One region of the Paenibacillus sp. PDC88 genome, then DNA from elsewhere that is predicted to be linked to it. Evidence: a T-box and tRNA genes for the amino acid it is inferred to sense, from the RefSeq annotation. Region 1 holds a T-box; the other holds one or more tRNA genes.
The links. The T-box of region 1 lies ahead of tyrS (tyrosine--tRNA ligase). A T-box ahead of a tRNA ligase gene usually reads a tRNA of that ligase, here a tRNA-Tyr.
Positions count from the first base shown of each region.

Region 2: it encodes a tRNA-Tyr, which carries the amino acid that the T-box ahead of tyrS (tyrosine--tRNA ligase) is inferred to sense. The anticodon was not compared.

Region 1 covers NZ_FNNT01000004.1:437,185-442,561, reverse strand. Annotated here, with positions in the region: gene rpsD (30S ribosomal protein S4) at 55-654, shown strand; gene tyrS (tyrosine--tRNA ligase) at 817-2,067, opposite strand; T-box leader at 2,129-2,405, opposite strand; gene BLW49_RS15410 (transglycosylase domain-containing protein) at 2,542-5,377, shown strand, end outside.
Region 2 covers NZ_FNNT01000008.1:10-5,386, reverse strand. Annotated here, with positions in the region: gene BLW49_RS21285 (helix-turn-helix domain-containing protein) at 1-1,556, shown strand, start outside; gene BLW49_RS21280 (ABC transporter permease subunit) at 1,680-2,591, shown strand; gene BLW49_RS21275 (ABC transporter permease subunit) at 2,777-3,553, shown strand; tRNA gene BLW49_RS21270 (tRNA-Leu) at 3,632-3,711, opposite strand; tRNA gene BLW49_RS21265 (tRNA-Arg) at 3,726-3,799, opposite strand; tRNA gene BLW49_RS21260 (tRNA-Leu) at 3,813-3,898, opposite strand; tRNA gene BLW49_RS21255 (tRNA-Cys) at 3,907-3,980, opposite strand; tRNA gene BLW49_RS21250 (tRNA-Gly) at 3,987-4,061, opposite strand; tRNA gene BLW49_RS21245 (tRNA-Gln) at 4,070-4,144, opposite strand; tRNA gene BLW49_RS21240 (tRNA-His) at 4,157-4,232, opposite strand; tRNA gene BLW49_RS21235 (tRNA-Trp) at 4,254-4,327, opposite strand; tRNA gene BLW49_RS21230 (tRNA-Tyr) at 4,335-4,420, opposite strand; tRNA gene BLW49_RS21225 (tRNA-Thr) at 4,432-4,507, opposite strand; tRNA gene BLW49_RS21220 (tRNA-Phe) at 4,521-4,596, opposite strand; tRNA gene BLW49_RS21215 (tRNA-Asp) at 4,620-4,696, opposite strand; tRNA gene BLW49_RS21210 (tRNA-Met) at 4,708-4,781, opposite strand; tRNA gene BLW49_RS21205 (tRNA-Val) at 4,792-4,864, opposite strand; tRNA gene BLW49_RS21200 (tRNA-Glu) at 4,888-4,959, opposite strand; tRNA gene BLW49_RS21195 (tRNA-Ser) at 4,976-5,067, opposite strand; tRNA gene BLW49_RS21190 (tRNA-Asn) at 5,069-5,144, opposite strand; partial or broken rRNA gene BLW49_RS21185 (23S ribosomal RNA) at 5,290-5,377, opposite strand, start outside.

The sequences.
Region 1 (5,377 bases):
GCGCAAATAGAGCCCCATCATATGAAATTTATTATAAAAGGAGTTACTATAACAATGGCACGTTACACTGGTCCTAAATTTAAATTGAGTCGCCGTCTCGGCATTTCCCTGAGCGGAACTGGTAAAGAATTGAAACGCAACTTCCCTCCGGGTCAACATGGTCCTAACCAACGCAGAAAAATCAGCAACTACGGTATGCAGCTTCAAGAAAAGCAAAAATTGCGTCATATGTACGGCTTGGGTGAAAAGCAATTCCGTACTTTGTTTGCAAAAGCACAAAAAATGCAAGGTATTGCCGGTGAGAACTTCATGTTCCTGCTGGAAAGCCGTCTTGATAACCTCGTTTACCGTCTTGGTTTCTCCAACTCTCGTGCAGGTGCACGTCAGCTGGTAGCTCACGGTCATGTGACTGTTAACGGTAAAAAAGTAGATATCGCTTCTTACGCAGTAAGCATTGGCGATGTAATCGGTCTTCGTGAAAGAAGCCGCGGTCTTTCCTCTATTAAAGAAGCTTTGGAAAACCGTACACATCTTCCATCTTACCTTGAGTACAACGAAGCAGCTCTTGAAGGCAAGTACATCCGTCTTCCAGAACGCGCTGAGCTTTCTCAAGATATCGATGAGAAGCAAATCGTCGAGTTCTACAACCGTTAATATTTAACTGGAGAACACATCCCTCGAAAGCTTGCTTTCGGGGGATTTTTTAGTTGCCTGTAAACATAAAAAAAGAGTGCCTGTCAAGTCATAGGAACTGACCTCATATGACCTAAAGGCACTCTTTTACTATCTAAAGCTTATAACGAAGCTCATAATACTTTACAGTTTGATTTTGGCAAACTTACGTTTACCGACCTGTACGATATCGCCATCCTGCGGGGTGTACTCACTGTTCGGATCGCCCCACTTTTCTTCATTAATTTTGACTGCGCCCTGCTGAATGCTTCGTTTCGCTTCACCGTTAGAAGCAGCGAATCCGAGCGTCGTAAGCAGGCTGATCAGACGTATAGTTCCATTCTCGAGCGATTCGGCAGGAATCACGACTTCTGCAATATCGTCCGGCAGTGCACGCTGCTGGAATACAGTCACAAAGTGCTGCTGAGCTGCCTCAGCTGCTTCTTCCCCGTGGTACATGCGGACAAAGGTGTAAGCAAGCTTCATCTTTGCGTCGCGCGGATGAACACTGCCGTCTTCAACACCTTGCTCCAACGCCTTCAGTTCCTCTGTACTCAGATCGGTAGCCAGCGTGTAGTATTTCAGCATAAGCTCATCGGGAACAGACATCGATTTGCCGTAAATTTCGTTCGGCTCCTCGTCGATACCAATGTAGTTGCCAAGGCTCTTACTCATCTTCTGAACCCCGTCCAGACCTTCTAGAAGCGGAAGCATGATGGTCGCCTGCGCTTCGTCTCCATTTTCTTTTTGCAAAGTACGTCCCATCAGGAGATTGAACTTCTGATCCGTACCGCCAAGCTCAATATCACTCTTTAGAACGACAGAATCCGTTCCTTGCATAAGCGGGTAGAAAAATTCATGAATGCTGATTGGCTGGCCGCTCTGGAAACGTTTCGTGAAATCATCGCGCTCCATCATCCGGGCAACCGTTACCTTGGCAGCCAGATTAACAACTTCAGAGAAGTTCATCGGCGCAAGCCAATCGGAGTTGTTGTATACTTTTGTTTTGTTTGGATCCAGAATTTTGAACAGCTGCTTCTTGTATGTCTCTGCGTTGCGTATTACGTCTTCCTCACTCAATTGCTTCCGTGTCTCGGATTTCCCCGTCGGATCACCAATTCGGCCCGTAAAGTCCCCGATGATCAGCTGTACTTCATGACCCAGATCCTGAAATTGACGCAGCTTGTGCATAACTACGGTATGGCCAATATGCAAGTCAGGCGCAGACGGGTCCATTCCAAGCTTCACCTGAAGTGGTACTCCGCTGACTACCGATTTCATGATCTTCTGCTTCAAATCCTCTTCCGGAACAATTTCGGATACTCCTCTTGATATCACATCCAGCTGACGGCTCACTTCCTCTTGCTGAGTCTTGCTGAGTTCTTCCCATTTCATCCTAAACGTACCCCCTATAATATGTTCGATCCTATTTGGACACAAAAAGCTCCTTCTCATCCCAAGGGACGAGAAGGAGCTCTCGCGTTACCACCCTAATTAAAGTGCCTGCTCTACAAATAAAAAGATAGGCACTTTCACTTCATTGACATAACGGGATTTCAACCCGGTACCAGACTAATCCTGCAATAGCTCATGGTAATTTCAACCTGCTATTCCTGTTCATCTGGACAGCTCCGGACGGTAATTCGACAAGCGGCACATTCCGGTTCACACCACCCACCGGCTCTCTGACTATGTGTTATCCGCCTCCTACTGGAGTCCTTCACAGCTTTTTTCCGTATCAAGTTTTGACTTTATATATAACATATTCCGAGAAGGGCTGTCAATTTCCGACCCTTGCCACCATTTACGGGGGTTCAAAAGAGTGATTTTATGCTATAATAATGCCTGTTAAAAGGAGGAAGACATTTGATGGTTGATGATAAGGATAAAAAACCTGATGAGCAGCCTTCCCGCAAAAGAAAATTCTTAAGCAGGTTAGGTAGTTTTGTTAAATGGATGGTCGTTCTTGGCTTCGTAGGTATCCTGTTTGTCGGCGGTGCACTTACAGGTTACATAGCATCCATTGTTAAAGACGAGCCTGTCCGCTCCAGAGCTGCAATTGAACAAGCAGTCAGTGAGAATGCACTAACGGGTTTTGCTTATTTTGCAGACGGTTCAGCAATCGGTCAACTCAGGACAGAAGAAGACCGGCGTATTGTGGAACTGGAGGACATTCCTCAAATCGTACTTGATGCAGTGACTTCTATCGAGGATGATACTTTTTATGAACATAAAGGCGTAGACATAACAGGTACTCTAAGAGCTGTCAAGGAGAGAGTGCTGAACGAGCCTGTACAAACAGGCGGAAGCACGCTGACTCAGCAGCTGGCAAGACGGGTCTTCCTGAGTCTGGACAAGACAGAAGATCGGAAAGTGAAGGAAATTTTATTATCCTTGCGTTTAGAACGGTTTTTGACCAAGGATGAAATCATTACAGCTTATTTAAATAAGGTTCCTTTCGGGAACGGCTCCAGCGGATATAACGTATACGGGATCAAAGCTGCAGCCAAAGGTATTTTTAATGTAAATGATCTTGATGATCTGAACATTGCACAGGCTGCCTATTTGGCGGGCCTTCCTCAGCTCCCTTCCGCCTACTCCGCTTTCAACGGAAAAGGTGAGTTCAATGAGGACAATTTCAACAATGCCATTGAGCGTCAGGAGCGTGTGCTCGGACGTATGCTCGCTTTGGGCAAGATAACGCAGAGTGAACATGATGAAGCATTAGCATTTGATCTTAAGTCATCGCTTGCACCAAGAGTAGCCAAAGCATACAATACGTACCCTTACCTTATGCTAGAAACCGAAAGACAGGCTGCCAAAGTGCTGATTGATGTGCTCTATCCTGAAGGAGAAGTGCCGGATAAATCAGACAGCGAGCTGACTGAGGAAGCACTGCAGAAGCTTCGTACCGGTGGATATCGCGTTTATACGACCATTAATAAGAATGTCTACAAGACGATGCGCACCATCGCCGAGGACGACAGCAACTTCTCAGCGTATAACGAGAGCAAAGGCTTAGAGCAGACGGCTGCCATGATGATTGATCACAAGACCGGGAAAATTCTCGGCATGATCGAGGGTCGTGATTTTAATGTTGAGAATTTGAACTTTGCTACACAAATGGTAAGACAGCCTGGTTCGGCTATGAAGCCGATCGCTGCTTTTCTGCCAGCGCTTGAAGAAGGAATTATACAGCCAGCCTCCGTTCTTGATGATTCGCCGATCATTTTGAAGGATGGTCAAAAAGGCTATCATATTCCGAAAAACTCAAACGGAAATTATAACGGTCTAGTAACGGCAAGATATGCGTTAAATCAATCTCTCAACATTCCAGCCCTCAAAATCTTTAATGAAAAGCTGGGACTTGAGAAGGCCTGGGATTTTGCGAAAAGTCTTGGGATTACTACCTTGACGGATGTGGACTATACGAATGCAACTACCGGTGTACTCGGAGGTCTTACTTACGGTGTATCCGTAGAAGAATTGACGAATGCATATGGTGCGATTGCCAACAATGGTGTCTTTAATGATGCTTACATGATTGAGAAAATTGTTGATTCACAAGGGAACATCGTATATTCTCATGAAGCTGCACCGAAGGAAGTCTTCTCTAAGGAAACAGCTTATTTAATGACAGACATGTTAAGTACGGTTATATCGGACGGTACAGGTAAGCTCGTTAGAGACAATTTCAACAAGTACGGTGAAATTGAAATTGCCGGCAAGACAGGCACGACGCAGAACTATGCAGATGTATGGTTCCAAGGGTACACACCGGATGTGACTCTCGGCGTATGGGTAGGTTATAACAACAAAGAGACTCTATCCACACTCGCTAAAGGTGCTGAAAGAGAGCGGGCCCGCAGACTCTGGGCTAAAATATTGAACGAGGTTACCGAGGCTGAGCCAGACCTGTTCCCTACCAAGACCTTTACGAAGCCTGAGAATATTACAACGAAGACGGTATCCGCATACAGCGGCAAGCTGCCGACTTCGCTTACCGACAAATTCGTAACGGACATTTTCAATACGAAATATGTACCAACCGAAAGCGACGATGCGGTTGCTAAATCGAAGTACATCACTTACAACGGTGTAAATTATATCCCTAGAGACGAAACGCCTTCAGATATGCTGAAGGAGCAAACCGTCGTGAAGCGTGAACGTCCAATCTCTGAGCTGATTAAGCAACTGCAGGAAGCATTTAAAGTGATGGCCGAGCATGAGCCATTATCCTACTATTTGCCGGACGATGCCGATGAAGACATGCCTAAGGAGGTTGACCCTCGTAAGGATGACGGAGCGAATCCGGATGCCCCTGGCAATGTCAGAATGACGGTGAACAATGGAAATGCAGTCATCACCTTTAATCCAAGCGCAGCCGGCGATGTCGTCGGGTACAGACTATATCGGAGCATGAACGGTGGTCCGTTCCAGAATCAGGGTAAGGTCGTGCTTGCAGGGAATCCGACTTCATTTAGCAGCTATGCGGGCAGCGGCGTACAGTTCTACATTGTTGCAGTTGACGTCGCTGGCAGAGAATCAGCACCTAGTGCAATTGTCAGCAGCGGCGCTCAGGCTCCTCCTCCAGTGGAAGAGACACCAGACAATCCCATTGAGGTTCCAGGTACGGTCGTCGATCCAGATGCGAACCCGGACGGTGACGCTGGAGCGAACAGTAACAGCGATGCGTCAGGTGCGC
Region 2 (5,377 bases), on a different contig from region 1:
AAGGCAAGCTCGAGCAGCCGTCAGGACAGTTTACAACCGAATTGTCAGGTCAAGATTATGCGGTATCTTATTATCGTTCCGAGCTTAATGACTGGACCTATTTATCGGCAACCTCCATCCAGAGTCTTACTCAAAAATCTTCACAAATTGGAACCTACACTCTACTGATGTGTCTGGCTCTGCTGCTTATTTCCGTTGGAATGGCCTTTCTTGGATCAAGACGCATTTATTCACCTATCCGTAGATTACTGAATGAGCTAGGGCTTAGACCAGATCGTAACGAATTTGAGCATATCGGGGCTGAAGTGTCGGACTTATTCCAGTCGAAGTCAAGGCTTGAAAAGGAGCTGCATCAGCACATCCAGCAGGTTAGAACCTTCTATCTAACCAAAGTATTCACAGGCCAGTTCAAATCAAATGAGCTCCTTCACAAACTCGAGCAGTATGGTTATGGCAAACAAATGAACGAATGGCGCACGATGGCTGTCCTGACCATTCAGATTGATTTTACAGAGCAAACCCGATATGAGAAAAAAGACCTTGAGCTGCTATTGTTTGCCGTGCAAAATATGCTGGAAGAGCTTGTCTCACAGAAAGAACGTCTCACTCCAGTCATAATAGACCATACGATCGTTCTGCTGGTTGGCGGTGAAGAAACGGATGATACCGTATTTAATGCTTATCTCTACTCCTTAACAGAGGATGTTCAAAACCATATTGATCAGGTTCTTGATCTATCAGTGAGCATCGGGATCAGCTTACCTGTGGAATCTTTTCATGGTATTTCCATGGCATATCGGGAGGGGCTGGAAGCACTCAGACACCGAATTAAGCTCGGTAAAGGCATCGTTATCCAATATCAGGATCTTAATGATGGTAAGCACTACGTGAACCTGTCTTATCCTGCACAGCTGGAGAATGAGCTGATAGAGGCGATCAAGCTGGCAGATGAACGAAAGGCTCGGGACACTTTTGATCAACTGCTTAACTGTATCTTCGACCTTGAGCTCCTTCCCCATGAATATCAAATACCAATTACTCGGCTGCTTAATAATCTTCTGCTGATGATGCAAGAGTCTGGAATTAGCGTACATCATATCTATCATGAGAAGCGCTCTGTCTTTGAAGATATTCTGAAGCTGGACACCGTTGATGAGATCCGTAATTGGTTCTGGTTCAAGCTCATTCTTCCTATCGTTGGTGTATTCCGTAATCGCCAAAATACTCAATATCATCATATTTCTGAGAAGATCATTGACCTTGTACAGAATTATTATGATACAGATCTAACGTTAGAGGAATGCGCCCATCGACTTCACTACAATGCCAACTATCTCAGCAGTGTTTTTCGTAAAGAAACGGGCTGCTCTTTCAGCGAATACTTGACCAATTATCGTTTTAGTATGGCAAAAAAATGGCTGACAACGTCCGATATGTCCATCAAGGACATCGCAACCAAACTAAGGTACAACAATTCACAAAACTTCATTCGCTCTTTCCGAAAATTAGAGGGCGTCACACCCGGACAATATCGTGAAGACAGAAAAGCAATCTAGCGCTAAGGAGACGGATAGTCGTCTACTAGTGCTAGATTCTTTACAGTAGATGCTTAATATAGACAAAAACAGGTAAATTGTGATACTACTAGATGTATACTTTGAAATCTATTGGAGGTAGATATGAATCTTAAGTATCAAATGCTAAAATCTTTGATTGTAAGCATCCTTGCCTTCTGTCTTATCGTTTCTGTTGTTCTAATTCCTCGTCAGCTTGAACTAAGTATTCAGGATTATAAGATCGTAGCCGAGGAGCCCTCTCTTACTCTAAGTCAGTATACAGCCCATGTTAGTGAATTTTTCAAAACAGCGATCGAGAACGGAAGCTTGGGGGAATCGAGATATTCTGGCCATTCTTCAGAATCAGAGGCATTAAAAGCAATGGGCAGAAGCCTGCTGGTGATTGTGACAGCATTGTTAATTGGCTTGATCTTTGGGATCTTAAAAGGAGTTATGGATTACCGTCTCTCCAAAACCAGATTGAACTTGCTCGGCAATTGGACAACCTGGATCATCAATGCCATCCCCGATTTTTTCCTTATTTTACTTATCCAATGGTTTATTATCAAAAATGTTCCCTTTATTCGTTTCTTTGCAACCGATGGATGGCAGGGCTTTATCATCCCTTCCTTACTAGTATCCATCTATCCGATTGTCCAGATTGCACGACTTACCTCCGCTTCCTTAACCTCACAAGAAAATAAATTATACATCAAATTAGCCAGGGCTAAGGGACTTCGCGAGTGGGTCATACTGTGTAAACATATGTTAACTAATGGTATTATTACAATATTAACCCATCTTCCAGGGATGCTCGTATTCATTCTTTCAAATCTGCTAATGGTCGAAATCTATAGAAGTTACCCTGGGGCAGCGTACCGCTTATCCCAAGCTCTTGATTACGATACTCAAGTTGGAACCGGAAACAATTATGAACCTGGCGTCATTATCTATATTGTGCTTTACTTCATGCTGCTATTTTTATTGGTTCAATGGATCGCTGCTGCGGCTCGCCGATATTTCGATCGTCAATAATACATAAGAAAATATGAGATTTAATATTTAAGTTACATAGATAGTTAGAGTTTGAGGTGAGCAGATTGCGAAAGAATATTCCCTTGTTAATCGGTAGTATATTGTTAGGCTTGCTTCTATTTGTGATGTTTATTGGCCCTCACCTTCCATTTATAGATAAGAATTTGAGCCAGGAGAGATACCGTATGGATGCATTTAATAAGCTTGAACTTCCTGCGTTCGAAGCATCCGAGAAGAATTGGATCGGAACTGACAAAAAAGGAGTCGATAATTTAAGTAAGATTGTGATTGCAGCCAAAGAAACCATATTCATTGTTATCATAATTACTTTAATTCGCTATATAATCGCAATCCCACTTGGACTATTATCATGCAAAAAGAAAGGATTCTTTCACCATGTAATTAACGCATTGAATCAATGTTTTTCTTTCTTGCCACCTGTTTTTGCAACAGCCTTACTACTAGCTATTCCTTTTCTTCTCTTTACTGATCTCCGCCTGTTATGGTCCATTCTCATTCTTGCTGTCGTGGAAGCGGGCCGTGTTGCCTATACAATTCAACAACAGGCTAATCAATTGTCCAGGGAAAGTTATATGGAAGCTGGGATTGCGTTAGGACTAAGCTCTAGAACTCTAGTGAAGAATTATTACATACCTGCACTGTTACCAGAGTTGATCGTTAATTTCTGCATTGATTTAGGCAAAGTCATGCTTCTTATAGGACAGTTATCTATTATCAGTATCTTTCTTTCACATGAATGGAGAGAGGTCGACTATTATACTAACGAATTTGTCCAAACCGGCTTAAATTGGGCAGCTCTTCTTGCAAGTCACCGTCACGAAATTTTTCGAAGCCAATTTGGTTTTGTCTTTTACCCAGCATTTGCCATGATGTTCACCATCGTCACCTTTAATCTGCTTGGTGAAGGATTGCGACGCCATTATCAATCTACGCGTATATAGCAGGCAATCTTCCTTGATATCCAGTTTGTCCAATACAAAAAAGAGGAACATTACAGTAGTAATGATCCTCTTTTACGATGCCGGTGAAGGGACTCGAACCCCCACGGTTTCCCTCACGATTTTGAGTCGCGCGCGTCTGCCAATTCCGCCACACCGGCTTATTTAATTAAAGCGTGCCCTAAGAGATTCGAACTCCTGACCTTTTGATTCGTAGTCAAACGCTCTATCCAGCTGAGCTAAGGGCACATATTATCTAACATGCGGAAGACCAGACTTGAACTGGTACGATAGTCACCTACCGCAGGATTTTAAGTCCTGTGCGTCTGCCGATTCCGCCACTCCCGCTTAAGAAATGGAGGCGCCACCCAGATTCGAACTGGGGATAAAGCTTTTGCAGAGCTGTGCCTTACCACTTGGCTATGGCGCCTTATTATGGAGCGGACGACGGGAATCGAACCCGCGACCCTCGCCTTGGCAAGGCGATGCTCTACCGCTGAGCCACGTCCGCGTAAAAAATGGCTGGGGATATAGGATTCGAACCTATGCGTGACGGAGTCAAAGTCCGTTGCCTTACCGCTTGGCTAATCCCCAATAAAATATAAATGGGGCGATCGATGGGACTTGAACCCACGAATGCCGGAGCCACAATCCGGTGCGTTAACCCCTTCGCCACGACCGCCATATAAATTAAAAGGTAATTTGGCAGGGGCAGCAGGAATTGAACCCACACTAACGGTTTTGGAGACCGCTGTTCTACCTTTAAACTATGCCCCTATGAAACTGGTGGAGGATGATGGATTCGAACCACCGAACCCTTACGGGAGCAGATTTACAGTCTGATGCGTTTGGCCACTTCGCTAATCCTCCATATGAAACTGTGGTGCCGGCGAGAGGACTTGAACCCCCAACCTACTGATTACAAGTCAGTTGCTCTACCAGTTGAGCTACACCGGCACAAGGTGTTAAATGGTGGCTCGGGACGGAATCGAACCGCCGACACGAGGATTTTCAGTCCTCTGCTCTACCGACTGAGCTACCGAGCCATATTATATCATAATAATTCAAATGGCGGAACTGACGGGATTCGAACCCGCGATCTCCTGCGTGACAGGCAGGCATGTTAGGCCTCTACACCACAGTTCCATGTAATTCAATTGCGGGGGCAGGATTTGAACCTGCGACCTTCGGGTTATGAGCCCGACGAGCTACCGAGCTGCTCCACCCCGCGATATTAAGAATGGAGACTGAGGGGATCGAACCCCCGACCCTCTGCTTGTAAGGCAGATGCTCTCCCAGCTGAGCTAAGTCTCCATTATGTAAGTAATTAAAGAAAATGACCCGTAGGGGATTCGAACCCCTGTTACCTCCGTGAAAGGGAGGTGTCTTAACCCCTTGACCAACGGGCCTTGCTTATAAAAATAGTGGCGGAGAGAGAGGGATTCGAACCCTCGAGACGCTTTTGGCGCCTACACGATTTCCAATCGTGCTCCTTCGGCCAACTCGGACACCTCTCCATGGCTCCCCGAACAGGACTCGAACCTGTGACAACTCGATTAACAGTCGAGTGCTCTACCAACTGAGCTATCAGGGAATAAAGAACATATGATTGTTCCTTCAAAACTAGATACGAAACAATGTGCGATGTTAGAATCTTTGTTTACCCGGTTTTGTTCCGGGCCCCGAGAAAGTATTCGGATTCACCTTCGAAGCATTCGCTTCACTTTCTTGGGTATCTTTTGGATAAGCCCTCGACCGATTAGTACTGGTCAGCTCCATGCATTGCTGCACTTCCACCCCCAGCCTATCTACCTCGTCGTCTTCAAG